Regions from separate parts of the Labrys neptuniae genome, predicted to be linked through region 2. Evidence: predicted binding sites of a transcription regulator. Region 2 holds the regulator's gene; each other region holds the start of a gene.
The links. Region 2 encodes LexA, which represses DNA repair genes until DNA is damaged. Its sites were predicted from a motif close to TGTTCNNNNTGTGTTCNG; they were not measured.

Region 1 (4,348 bases), on a different contig from region 2:
TCGAGGGCCGGGTCAGGAATCCATCGGCCTCTCCGCGCAGGGCGCAGGCGGTGGCGACGATGGCCAGGATCACATTGGCCTGCAGTGTGAAATAGCTGAACACGGTGACGAGGCCGTCGAGCGCCGTCCGACCCTGTGCCATCACGAAGGACGTTACGATCCAGGCACGCAGAACGACGGCGAGCCAGGCCGTGACGGCGATCAGCGCCGCAAAAAGGCGTCCGGCTGCCTGGCTGCCCGTCATGAATCACCTCGATCGCTGCTGCGGCTGGCAACCCAGTCTAAAGCATCGAGCCGAAAAGTGGACGCCGGTTTCGCGAGAACGATGCGGCCACAATAACTTACGGCCTCGGCCGAGGCTGGCAAACCCGCAGCGGTCAATAGGGATCGCTGCGTTCGAGGATCTCCTGGCCCATCAGCACGCAGTCGCCCGGGATCTGGGCGTAGATCAGGCGCATGCGATACTCGCCCTTGTAGATCGAGCCCTCGACCTCGATCACATCGAAACGCCCCTTGCCGACCAGGGCGCCGACGGTACCGATCGCCTTGACGCTATCGGCATCGACGCGGGCGCGGTCGTCATTGTCGGAATGGAAAGCCAGCAGCTTGGTGGCCTGCTTCACCGCGGCATCGGCGCAGCGGGGGCGGGGAGCGGCCAGGGAAGCGGTGGTGCCGGCGAGCAAGGCAAGGGAGGCGAGAAGGACGGGAATGCGCATGACATGTCTCGGGTGAACATCGGCTGGGTGGTGTCTGCAGATAGCGGCTTGGCGGCCGCGTCGCCAGCGTGCCGATCAATCCACCCGGCTGCTGACATCCACGATCTCCTGGCCCAGCATGGTGCAGCGGCCCTGCGCATAAAGAATACGCACGCGATACCGCGCGCGATTGACGAAGCCGACCACCTCGATCACATCGAGGCGGTCACCGATCTCGGGGCGCTTGATCGGTGGCAGCACGCGGATCGGCAGTTCGCTCAAAAGAGCGTAATCGAGCGAAGTCCCGTAGTTGAAGGCGATCAAGGCTTTTGCCCTGCGTCCGGCATCTTCCATGCAGGGATGCTCCGCCGCCATCGCCAGGCCTGACGAGAAAGCTGGCGAGAAAGAAAGGGCAGCAGCGAAAAGCAAAAGGGAGGAGCGCAAGAGGATCACCTTTGAAGGAGTGGCGGATGCCATCGATAATCCGTCATTCTGCCGATGATGGTGCGCTTTCGCTCACGCCAGCACCGTCGCCCTGTCCGTCCGCGCCCGGTAGCTCAGCGCCTCGGCGATGTGGATCCGGCCGACATCGGCCTCGCCGTCGAGATCGGCCAGGGTGCGCGAAACGCGCAGCACGCGGTGGAAACCGCGGGCGGACAGACGCATGGCCTCCGAGGCGTCGCGCAACAGCTTGGTGGCGGCCGCATCGGGGCGGGCGACCTCCTCGACCACATTGACCGGCACGCCGGCATTGGTGGAGCCATCGGGCAGGCCGAGCGTGCGGTAGCGCCGGGCGGCGCGGTCGCGGGCCTCGGCCACCCGGGTCGCCACCTCGGCCGACCCCTCTGCCGGCGGCGGCAGGATGAGATCGGCGGCGGAGACGGCGGGCACCTCGACGACGATGTCGATGCGGTCGAGCAGCGGGCCGGAGATGCGGGCCTGGTAGTCGGCGGCGCAGCGCTCCACCGGCCCACGCCGGCAGGCGAAGCCGGGATCGTTGGCCTTGCCGCAGCGGCACGGGTTCATCGCCGCGACGAGCTGGATCCGCGCGGGATAGGCGACGCGGGCATTGGCCCTGGCGATCACGGCCTCGCCCGATTCCAGCGGTTGGCGCAGGGCATCGAGGGTCTGCGGCGCGAATTCCGGCATCTCGTCGAGGAAGAGCACGCCGTGATGGGAGAGCGAGACTTCGCCCGGCCGGGCATGGATGCCGCCACCGATCAGCGCCGCCATCGAGGCTGAATGATGGGGCGCGCGGAAGGGGCGCCGGCTGGTGAGTTCGCCGCCGGCGAGCTGGCCGGCCACTGAATGGATCATCGAGATTTCCAGGAGCTCGGCCGGCACCAGGGGCGGCAGGATCGAGGGCAGCCTTGCCGCCAGCATCGACTTGCCAGAACCCGCCGGACCGATCATCAGGAGATTATGCGCGCCGGCTGCCGCCACCTCCAAGGCGCGCTTGGCTGTCTCCTGGCCCTTGATGTCCCTGAGATCGGGCAGGGTGGCCGGCGCCGCGGCGATGCGCGGCTGCGGGCGGGAGAGCAGCTGCGTGCCCTTGAAATGATTGACCAGCTGGATCAGGGAGCGCGGGGCGAGAATGTCCATCTCGGGGCCGGCCCAGGCCGCTTCCGGACCGCAGGCGGCCGGGCAGATCAGGCCGAGCCCGCGGCCATTGGCGGCGACGGCCGATGGCAGCACGCCGGCGACCTTGGTGATGGTGCCGTCGAGGCCGAGCTCGCCCAGCACGCAGTAGCCCTCCAGCGCATCATGCGGAATGGCGCCGATGGCGGCCATCACCCCGAGCGCGATGGGCAGGTCGAAATGCGAGCCTTCCTTGGGCAGATCGGCCGGGGCGAGATTGACGGTGATGCGCTTGGCCGGCAGGGCCAGGCCGGCGGCGGTCAGGGCGGCGCGCACCCTTTCGCGCGCTTCCGACACCGCCTTGTCGGGCAGGCCGACGATGGTGAACACCACCGAACCGGTCATGATCTGGACCTGCACGTCGACCTGGCGCGCTTCCACGCCCTCGAATGCCACCGTCGCGACGCGCGATACCATCTCGTTTCCCCGTCAGCCTGCCCGACGATAGCGAGGAAGCGCGGCATCGCCAAGCAAAATGAGAACAAAACGTGACTATCGGTGCTCGACAGTTCGGTGAGCACCGAAACATTCGGCTACGGTTCCAGCTAGGCAGGAGGGCATGAACAGCCTCGATGAGAACGGGAACGCGATGGCCGGCATGGCGAACATGGCAAACCAACCGGTGTTGCTTCTGGCGCTTTCTGCCCTTTGGGGAGCGTCCTACGCCTTTATCAAGGTCGGCGTCGAAACCATTCCACCGGTCACGCTGATCGCCGCCAGGACCCTGATTGCAGGAGCCATTCTCGTCGCCGTCCTCCGGCTGCGCGGGCTGGGATTGCCGGCGGATCGGCGGATATGGGAGCGCTTCGCTCTTCAGGCCTGCCTCAACAGCGTCGTGCCTTTCACCCTGATCGCCTGGGCCGAACAGACGACCGATGCGGGCCTTGCGACGATCCTGAATTCCACCTCGCCGATCTTCGCCTTCCTGCTGACGGCGGCGCTCACCCGCCACGAAGCCGTCACCGGCCGCAAGCTGTTCGGCGTTGCGGCAGGGCTGATCGGAACCTGCCTGATCGTCGGCGTGGAGGCGCTCGGCGGCTTCGGGCATGAAATGGGCGCGCAGCTCGCCATCGTCGCCGCCACGCTCTGCTATGCCGGCGCCGCGATCTTCAGCAAGTCCTTCAGGGGGCTCGATCCGATGATACCGGCCGCCGGCTCGCTGGTCTCTGGCGCGATGGTCCTGGTGCCGGCCAGTCTCATCGTCGATCGCCCCTGGACCTTGGCTCCCAGTGCCACTTCCGTGCTGGCTCTCCTTGCGCTTTCTGTTTTCTCGACGGCTGTGGCTTTCGTGATCTATTTCCGGCTCGTGCAAACGCTCGGTTCCGTCGGCACGACCGCACAGGCTTATCTTCGGGTGCCGATCGGTGTTGCGATCGGCGTCCTGTTTCTTGGAGAAACGTTATCCTCGACGGCTTGGGCGGGCCTGGCCTGTGTGGTCGTCGGTGTCGTCGCCATGACGATGCCAGCCCGAAAGCTCGGATGATAAGCCTCGCCTTGGCTCTTCAAGCCCATGCGATTCGAGGAATGGTGAGTCTGTCTCTCATAACCTTTCGGTTATGTCTGGCGGCCAACATACTATTTGTAGCGATTTCCGCCCTCTGCGACATTCCCCCAAGCTCTGCATCCTCTGCCGCCAAACAGGCCATGAGGAAAAACAAAAGAGACAGATTGGGGAGGCGCGCATGAAATTGTCATATGCCCTTGCGGTTATCGGAGCCTTGCTGTTGTCGGCCCTGGCGGCCGGCCCGCTCGCGGCAGCTCCGACTTCCTCGATGGAACCCAGGACCGGTCCCCAGGGGGCAGCCTTCTGGGACGACGTGCCCACCGAGGTGCCGGCCGGCGCCAAGCGCGGTGACATCTATTGGGTGCAGCAACGTTTCGACGCTCCAAAGGGCGCCAAGGCCTGGAACGTCGTCTATGTGACGGAAGGGGCCGACGGCAAGCTTACCTATGTGTCCGGCGAGATCTACCTGCCCGCCGCCTCCAGGAAGCAGCCTGGGCACCTCGTGCTCTGG
Region 2 (4,348 bases):
CTGCTTCCCGTCGCGGACGCGCTGGCCAAGGTGGTTGCCGGCGTCACCCCGCTTCCTGTCGAAACCGTGCCACTGCACGCCACGCGCGGACGCGTGCTTGCTTCCGCCATCACCGCGCTGAGAACCCAGCCCGGTTTCAACGCCTCGGCCATGGACGGCTATGCAGTACGCGTGGATGACGCCAAGCAGGGAGCCAGCCTCGAATTGATCGGCGAGTCTGCCGCCGGGCATGGCTATGCCGGTCGGGTCGGCGAGAACCAGGCCGTGCGCATCTTTACGGGCGCGCCCGTACCTGACGGCGCCGACACCGTGGTGATCCAGGAACAGACCCGGCGCGACGGCAATCGCGTCATCCTGGAGGCCACGGCCAAGCCCGGCCAGCATATCCGGGGCCGCGGACTGGATTTTGCCGAAGGCCGTGAGGCCCTGAGGCCTGGAACCGTCATCGGCCCCCGCGATATCGCCCTCGCCGCCGCAATGAACCACCCTGGTCTGCCGGTCCACCGCCGCCCCAAGGTCGCCATCCTCGCCACCGGCGACGAACTGGTATTGCCCGGCCAGGCCATCGGCGAAAACCAGATCGTTGCCTCCAACAATTTCGCCATCCGCGCCCTTGTCGAGGCCGAAGGCGGCGAAGTGCTCGACCTCGGCATCGCCAGCGACGACTTCCCGGCCCTGGAAGCCGCCATCAAGCGAGCTCGCGCCGAAAAGGCCGATGTGCTCGTCACCATCGGTGGCGCCTCCGTCGGCGATCACGATCTGATCCAGACCGCGTTGACCCGCGAAGGCATGCGGCTAGGCTTCTGGAAAATCGCGATGCGGCCAGGCAAGCCGCTGCTGCATGGGCGGCTCGGCGCCATGCACATCCTCGGACTGCCGGGCAATCCGGTCTCCTCCGTGGTTTGCGGCGTCCTCTTCCTGGTGCCGCTGCTGCGCGCGTTGCTTGGCCGTTCCGACGCCGGCCCGCCACGCCGCAAGGCCGTCTTTGCCCGCTCCTGGCCGGCCAACGATGTCCGCGAGGATTATATACGGGCCCGCTTCCTGCTTGACGATACGTCAGACATCCTCAAGGTAGAGCCATTGGCACTGCAGGATTCGTCGCTCGTCAGCGTGATGCAGCATGCCGACTGCCTGGTGATCCGGCCGCCCTTCGCACCCGAAGCAAAGGCGGGTGAGACCTGCGAGATCATCGATCTCCGTGCGGCCGGCTATTGACCACGTCTTTAACCTGAACTTCATTGTTGCAGAACACAGTAGGAACATGTAGCACTGTTCTTGTTTTGTTTACACCTTCACCGTGATTCGCGGCCGCCACGACGGGATAGCCATGCTGACCAAGAAACAACATGAATTGCTTCGGTTCATTCATGAGCGCCTGAAGGAACAGGGTGTGCCTCCTTCCTTCGATGAGATGAAGGAAGCACTGGACCTCAGGTCCAAGTCCGGCATTCACCGCCTGATCATGGCGCTGGAGGAGCGTGGCTTCATTCGGCGCCTGCCCAACCGCGCCCGTGCGCTGGAAGTGGTGCGCTTGCCCGAATCGGCGGTGCCGAGCGGTGGCGGCCTGTCGCTCGCCTCTTCCCAGCGTGGTTTCCGCCCCAATGTAATCGAGGGCAATCTCGGCAAGGTTCGCCCCGTCAGGCCTGAAATTGACGACGAGGTCGGCCGGCCGGTCCTCGTCCCGGTGATGGGGCGTATCGCCGCCGGCACGCCGGTCTCCGCCATCCAGTCCAAGAGCCACACCATCAGCGTCACGCCGGAAATGTTGTCCTCCGGCGATCATTTCGCCCTGGAAGTGCGCGGCGATTCCATGATCGAAGCCGGTATCTTCGACAATGACACCGTGCTTATCCGCCGCCAGGACCACGCCGATACCGGCGACATCGTCGTGGCACTGATCGACGACGAGGAGGCGACACTCAAGCGCCTGCGCAAGCGCGGAGCCTCCATCGCACTGGAGGCCGCCAATCCGGCCTATGAAACCCGTATCTTCGGGCCCGACCGGGTGCAGATCCAGGGCAAGCTGGTCGGTTTGTTCCGTCGCTATTGAGCGTGGCCGACATCGTGGCTTGCCGGCTATGAACGCGCTTCGCGCGATCGCGAACTGCAGCTTGCGGCGCCGCGATGTCGAAAACCTGCTCGCGGCGAAGCTTCCGCATTCCCTCGTCGATTGCGAGATGGAGGAGTGCGATCTTTCGCGTCTCGATCTCTCTCATTGGGCCTTCGAGCGCTGCAGGCTCAGAAACGCCAAGCTGGTCGGCGCCAGGCTTGCCAATACACTCTGGCGCAACTGCAAAGCGAGCGGCGCCGATTTCCGTGGCACGGACCTGGAGGAAGCGGCGTTCCGCACCGGTGATTACAGCAATACCAGCTTCCGGCGCGCCAAGGCGGCCTCGACGGCTTTTACCGGTTGCAAGCTGACCGGGGCGGACCTCTCCGAAACCTCGGGGCTGGGGCTGGTTTTCGAGGAAGTTCTGCTGATGTCGGCCAAGCTGCCGGCCTTTTCCTTCCGGAAGAGCGTGCTGCGTCGCCTCGACTTCACCCAGGCCGATTTGCGCCAATGTGATTTTCGCGAGGCGATCTTCGAGGAATGCAGTCTGCGTGATGCCAATCTTGTCGATGCTCGCTTCGAGGGTGCCGACTTGCGCGGTGCCGATCTCGGCGGGCTGAAGCTGGCAGACACCCGTTATTTCAAGGGCGCCACGATCTCGAAAGGCCAGGCCGGCCAATTGCTGGCCGAACTGGGCTTGCGGATTGCCTGAGAGAACCTCCGGAATTCGCAGGCTAATCCGCTCGACACCAGGCAACCAGGAGTGCTCGAACCACTATTCGCCCGAGCACCGCCGAAGGTCGTCATGAACCGGGAAGACAGGTCAGTCGACAGCAATCATGACGTCTGAGGCCTTGATGACGGCATAGGCATTCTGGCCGGGCTTGAGATTGAGGTCGTCGACGGCCTCATTGGTGATCGACGCAGTAATGATGGTGCCGTTGACCTCGAGCTGGATGTGGGAGGTCGTCTGCCCCTTCGTCACGCTCTTGATCGTGCCCTTGATCTGGTTGCGGGCGCTGATTTTCATGAAACTTCCCTTGGCGACGCGAAAGACGCGATCATCATCATTCCTGAAGCAATGTCCACCGGCAAATACTGGTGAAATTAGCGTGGCGGTGGCCCCTTCCAGACGGCGGGTACGATCGGGGTAACCGCCTCAAAACGCGCGATCGTTACCCCGAAAATTGCGGGCGGAGGCCCATGGGGCCGCCACCTTCTCGCTCAGACGCGATGCAGCCAACGCTCAGGTGAGGCCGATGATGTCGCTGCTTTGCAAATTGACCGTGCCCTGGATCGCGATCTGAAAATCCGCCTTCTTGTCACCATTTATATCGCCCTGCAGCATGGTCTGCCCACCCTGGAAGATATAACGCAGTTCACCCGACGAGCCGGTGAAATCGCTATTGGCGATCAGGCTGTGGAACTCCTGAAAACTGAGGTCGATTTTGTCCTCGCCTTGGGTGAAGTCCATGATCGTGTCGGTTGCCGCACGGGTCAATCCGCTGTCCTTGACGCCCAGCAGTTTGAAGATGTCGTTGCCGCCCTCCCCCCAAAGGATGTCGGCTCCAACGCCGCCGGCGATAATGTCGTTGCCGTCATTGCCGTGCAGTGTTTCCGCTATCGCTCCGCCGACGATGGTGTCGTTGCCGGCGGTGCCCCACACGATCTCGAAGCCTTTCACATTCTCGCTGCCGCCGGATGTGCCGAAGGTTGCGGTCTGAGCATTCAGGCCGAGAGCCGCCGTGATGCCCAGATTGATATTGAGCGGGTCGGTCGTAGCGGGATCGACAGTGAAGACGTCGATCCCGGTGCTGCCATCCACCTTGTCGGTACCGCCATCGTTCGAGGCAAAATAGACGTCATTGCCCGCACCGAGGCCATAGATGTCGTTGCCGGCCTGATCGTGGACATATTCGACACTGGCACCACCGACAAAGGTATCGTTGCCCGCCCCCAAATAGAAGTCGCCGGTCACCAGACCGGCACCGGACTCGGTGAACTTGTCGTTGCCAGCTCCGGTCTGGACATTGCCGTAGATGGTACCGCTGTTGGTGATGGTATTACCGCCATCGCCACCATAGACACCCCTATAGATCGTCTTGCTGTTGGTGAGGGTGTTGACCCCCTCGCCCAGATCGATGCCGTCGACGCTGCCCGAATTGGTGATCTTGTCGTTGCCGTTGCCAGCCGAGATGAAACCGTAGATCACGCCGGTGTTGGTCGCCGTATCATCTCCCGTACCCAGCCAGACGGCGCCATCGATCTCCTTGCCGTTGGTAAGGCTGTCATTGCCGG
Region 3 (4,348 bases), 620 kb from region 2:
GACATCAAATATGATGGGCTGGTGCTGCCGCAGTCTCCGGTCATCCCAGGCTGGGTGGCTCCGCTGGTTCCGGGCCAGGGCAATATCGATGTGAAGTTCGAGGGCGTCGATCTCGAGGCCATCACCAAGCTGGCGATCGAGAATTTCGATGCGAGCAAGGATCCGCCGATCCCCAACGAACTGACGCCGCAATTCCTGGCCCTCTTCATGGCCGGACAGCCGCATGTGACCCTGGCGCCCAGCACCTTCACCGCCCCGGCCGGCGCCGTGAGCGCTGAAGGCAAGATGAGCGTCATGCCGAGCCAGAAGGGCAAGGTGACGATTTCGGCCACCAATCTCGACCAGATCATCGCGGCCGTGAACGCCGCGCAGGTTCCCAACAAGGAATCGGCCCTGATGGGCATCGCCCTGATCAAGGGACTGGCCAAGACCGGTGCTGACGGCAAGGCTGTGTGGGATGTCGATTTCGACGCGGCGACCAAGGCCGTGAGCGTCAACGGCCAGGTGCTCAGCGCTGGCAGCGGCGGCGGTGCCGGTGGTGGCGACGAAGGCGGCAGCAGCGACGACGAAGGCGAGGGCGACAACGCTCAATAAGGGCGCTTGTCGGTCCGGATGCCGGTGTGTTGAAGGGGCAGGCGCGAGCCTGCCCCTTTCGTTTGGGGCGAGGCGTTGCGCCACGAGGCGAAATCGATCGGACGCGCCTTGCTCCCGGCAGTTCCAGAGGGGGGAGGGCGGAAGTCCAAAGAAAAACCCCCGCGGATCGCTCCGCGGGGGTGATGTTTCCGGCGACGAAGAAAGGCTTAGTCAGCCTTGGCTTCGCCAGTTGCTTCGGCCGCAGCCGGCTGCTGGGTCGTTTCGGCGGCGCGGGCATTGTGCAGCGGGCGGATCGTCTGGAAGGAGGCGCGCTCCTGGGCCGCAGGGCGGCCGGTCAGGCTGACGACGTCGCGGCGGATCGAGGCGATCAGCTCGCGAATGGAACCGCTGTCGCCGTCGGGACGATATTCCTCACCGAGCACGTCGAGCTTGGCGCAGAGCTCGACCGCGTTCTTGGCGGGAGCGCGGGAGATCGAATTGGCGATGGAGCGCAGTTCGGCGACGAGTTCGTCGCGCAGGCCCTTCTGGTCGTCGGCATCGATGATCGGGGAAGCGAGCATGCCGCGCAAAGCGGCGCGCCGCAAACCCAGAGCCGCTACCGTGTTGGCCCCGTCGCTCGCTTCGCGCTGTTGTCCTGGTCCTGCCATGTTGCTGCCCTCGTATGGAACTAAGAATTGAAGTGTGCGGCTCCCCTGCACGCCCAATGTGGCGAAAGAGCGATGACGGAAAGCGCGGCTCGGATTTTCGACCTGCTTGTTGGGCAAGTTATCGGGCAAAGGCAAGGTTTTCTTGGCCGGATACGGCAGATTCCCACATGATTCGAGGCGAAATGGCCAAGTTCGACATGGCAGGGCCTTTGGTGCGGTTTGGTAAGCGGATAGTTAAGGTCAGGCGCTTGCATTGTGTGAACAAATGTGGAACAAACTAGTTGTGCATGAAGCCAATTCCCTTGCGGGTGCGGCGCCGGGAGCATGCTAGAGCAGGAATGATGGAGGCGCCCCTCGGGGCGCCATGGGGCGTGCGGGCCGGTTAGGCCGGCAGGCTGTGAAGCGAAGGAAGGAAGCCTCGATGTCGGGCTCGGTGAACAAGGTCATTCTGGTCGGTAATCTCGGCCGCGATCCGGAAGTGCGGCGGCTCAATTCGGGCGAACCGGTTGTCAACCTGCGTATTGCCACGACGGAGAGCTGGCGTGACAAGGCCACCGGCGAGCGCAAGGAGAAGACCGAGTGGCACAGCGTGGTCATCTTCAATGAAGGGCTGGCGCGCATCGCAGAGCAATATCTGAAGAAGGGCTCCAAGGTTTATCTCGAGGGCCAGCTCCAGACCCGCAAATACAACGATGCCTCGGGCGTGGAGAAATATTCCACCGAGATCGTGCTGCAGCGCTATCGCGGCGAGATGACCCTCCTGGATTCGCGCGGCGGCGGGCAGGGTGATGGCGGCCGGGATTATCAGGGCAACGATTTCGGCTCGTCGAGCCCGATGGAACGTCGCCCGGCACCGGCCGGCTCGAGCAAGTTCTCCTCGGCCGACATGGATGACGACATCCCGTTCTGAAATCGGACGAGGCCCATCGACAGGCTATCCGAAGCGCCGGTCACGTCCTGTGGCCGGCGTTTTGCTGTCGGGCGCGTCAGGAAGCGCGATCATCACGCCGCCCCGGTGACGGAAAAGAAGCCGAACGCGCTGCGGGCCCGCTATCCGGCCACGATCGCCCTGACCCCGTCGACGATGAACTGTACCGCCAGGGCCGACAGCACGATGCCGAGAAGCCGTGTCAGCACGACATTGCCGGTGATCCCGAGCAGCTTGTTGATCACCCCTGCCAGCCGGAACGAGACGTAGCAGCAGGCCGTGACGAAGGCGATGACGAGAAACAGCGAGGCGAATTTGGCGGGCTCGCCATGGGCCTGGGCGGAGAGCAGCATCACAGCCGTGATGGCGCCTGGGCCGGCGATCAGCGGGATCGCCAGCGGAAAGGCGGCGACATTGGAGATGAAATCCTTGGTGATGGCGGTCTCCGCGGTTTCGTTTTTGCGAACGTTGGAGCGGTCGAACACCATTTCATAGGCGATAGCGAACAGCAGGAGGCCACCGGCGATGCGGAAGGCCGGGGTGGTGATGCCGAGCAGCCTGAGGAAGGGTTCGCCGGCAATGGCGAAGAAGGCGAGCACGCCGAAGCCGATCACGCTGGCGCGCCAGCCGACCGAATGCTGCTGCTCCTTGTTCATGCCGCGCGTGACACCCAGGAAGATCGGGCCGAGGCCGGGCGGATCGACCACCACGAGCAGGGTGACGAGAGCGGCTGTCAGATAGTCCAGAAGCGGCGTCATGAAGCCCCTCGATCGATCATTTGCTCGCGCCAAGATTGACGCTGCGGCCCAGCCTGAATATGGCTGTGCCTTCCGCTTGCGGTCGAGGGAAATCAAGCCGTCTCGCACGCCGCCTGGCTTCCCCTCCACAAGCAGCAGAAAAAATCGGATCGAATATGTCAAATCTCTATCCGGCCGAGCTCGTCGCGGCCGCCAATGTCTCCGCCGCCTGGCCATTCGAGGAGGCGAGGAAGCTCGTCGCCCGTCTGCAGAAGCGGTCCGGCGACAAGAAAGAGGTCCTGTTCGAGACCGGCTATGGTCCCTCGGGCCTGCCGCATATCGGCACCTTCGGCGAGGTCGCGCGGACCACCATGGTGCGCAATGCGTTTCGCCTGCTGACGGAAGATCGCGTCCCGACCCGGCTGCTCTGCTTCTCCGACGATATGGACGGCATGCGCAAGATCCCGGACAATGTGCCGGATCCCGAAGCGCTCAAGCCCTATTTGCAGATGCCGCTGACCCGTGTTCCCAACCCGTTTGGCGGCGACTACAAGAGCTTCGGCGATCACAACAACGCCATGCTCCGCCGCTTCCTCGATACGTTCGGGTTCGACTACGAATTCGCCAGCGCGACGGAATACTACGCATCCGGCAAGCTCGATGCCGTGCTGCTGAAGGCTGCCGAAAAGTACGACGAGATCATGGCCGTCATGCTGCCGACCCTCGGCGAGGAGCGGCAGGCGACCTATTCGCCGTTCCTGCCGATCTCTCCGAGCAGCGGGCGGGTGCTCTATGTGCCGCTCAAGGATGTGAATGCCAAGGCGGGTACCATTACCTTCACCGATGAGGACGGTGTCGACAAGACGCTGCCGGTCACCGGCGGCAAGGTGAAGCTGCAATGGAAGCCGGATTTCGGTGCGCGCTGGGCGGCGCTCGATGTCGACTTCGAGATGTTCGGCAAGGACCACCAGACCAACGCGCCGGTCTATGACGCCATTTGCGAGATCCTCGGCGGTACGGCCCCGGAGCACTATGTCTACGAGCTCTTCCTCGACCAGCACGGCCAGAAGATCTCGAAGTCGAAGGGCAACGGCCTGACCATCGACGAATGGCTGACCTATGCCACGCCGGAGAGCCTGGCATTGTACATGTACCAGTCGCCACGCTCGGCCAAGAAGCTGCATTTCGACGTCATTCCGCGAGCCGTCGACGAGTATCTGCAATTTCTGGGCGGATTCGGGCGGCAGGATGCCAAGAACCAGCTCGGCAACCCGGTCTGGCATATTCACGGCGGAAATCCACCGGCGCCGGAGACGATCGGCCAGGAAGGCGCGCGGACTACGATCAATTTCGCGCTGCTGCTCAATCTGGTTGCCGTCGCCAATGCGGAGAACAAGGACGTGCTGTGGGGCTTCCTGCGCCGCCATGCGCCGGATGCATCG

Region 1: the regulator LexA is predicted to act here: its motif matches at 2,800-2,817, upstream of ABXS05_RS08505 (YifB family Mg chelatase-like AAA ATPase).
Region 3: the regulator LexA is predicted to act here: its motif matches at 1,499-1,516, upstream of ssb (single-stranded DNA-binding protein).

Annotation. Positions count from the first base shown of each region.
Region 1 covers NZ_JBFNQD010000002.1:248,936-253,283, forward strand. Annotated here, with positions in the region: gene ABXS05_RS08490 (Pr6Pr family membrane protein) at 1-244, opposite strand, end outside; gene ABXS05_RS08495 (hypothetical protein) at 378-716, opposite strand; gene ABXS05_RS08500 (hypothetical protein) at 792-1,049, opposite strand; gene ABXS05_RS08505 (YifB family Mg chelatase-like AAA ATPase) at 1,212-2,750, opposite strand; gene ABXS05_RS08510 (DMT family transporter) at 2,893-3,816, shown strand; gene ABXS05_RS08515 (lipase family protein) at 4,016-4,348, shown strand, end outside.
Region 2 covers NZ_JBFNQD010000001.1:802,179-806,526, forward strand. Annotated here, with positions in the region: gene ABXS05_RS03910 (molybdopterin molybdotransferase MoeA) at 1-1,215, shown strand, start outside; gene lexA (transcriptional repressor LexA) at 1,328-2,050, shown strand; gene ABXS05_RS03920 (pentapeptide repeat-containing protein) at 2,079-2,762, shown strand; gene ABXS05_RS03925 (TOBE domain-containing protein) at 2,874-3,080, opposite strand; gene ABXS05_RS03930 (hypothetical protein) at 3,297-4,348, opposite strand, start outside.
Region 3 covers NZ_JBFNQD010000001.1:181,657-186,004, forward strand. Annotated here, with positions in the region: gene ABXS05_RS00800 (hypothetical protein) at 1-594, shown strand, start outside; gene ABXS05_RS00805 (hypothetical protein) at 801-1,241, opposite strand; gene ssb (single-stranded DNA-binding protein) at 1,663-2,151, shown strand; gene ABXS05_RS00815 (MarC family protein) at 2,292-2,927, opposite strand; gene ABXS05_RS00820 (lysine--tRNA ligase) at 3,083-4,348, shown strand, end outside.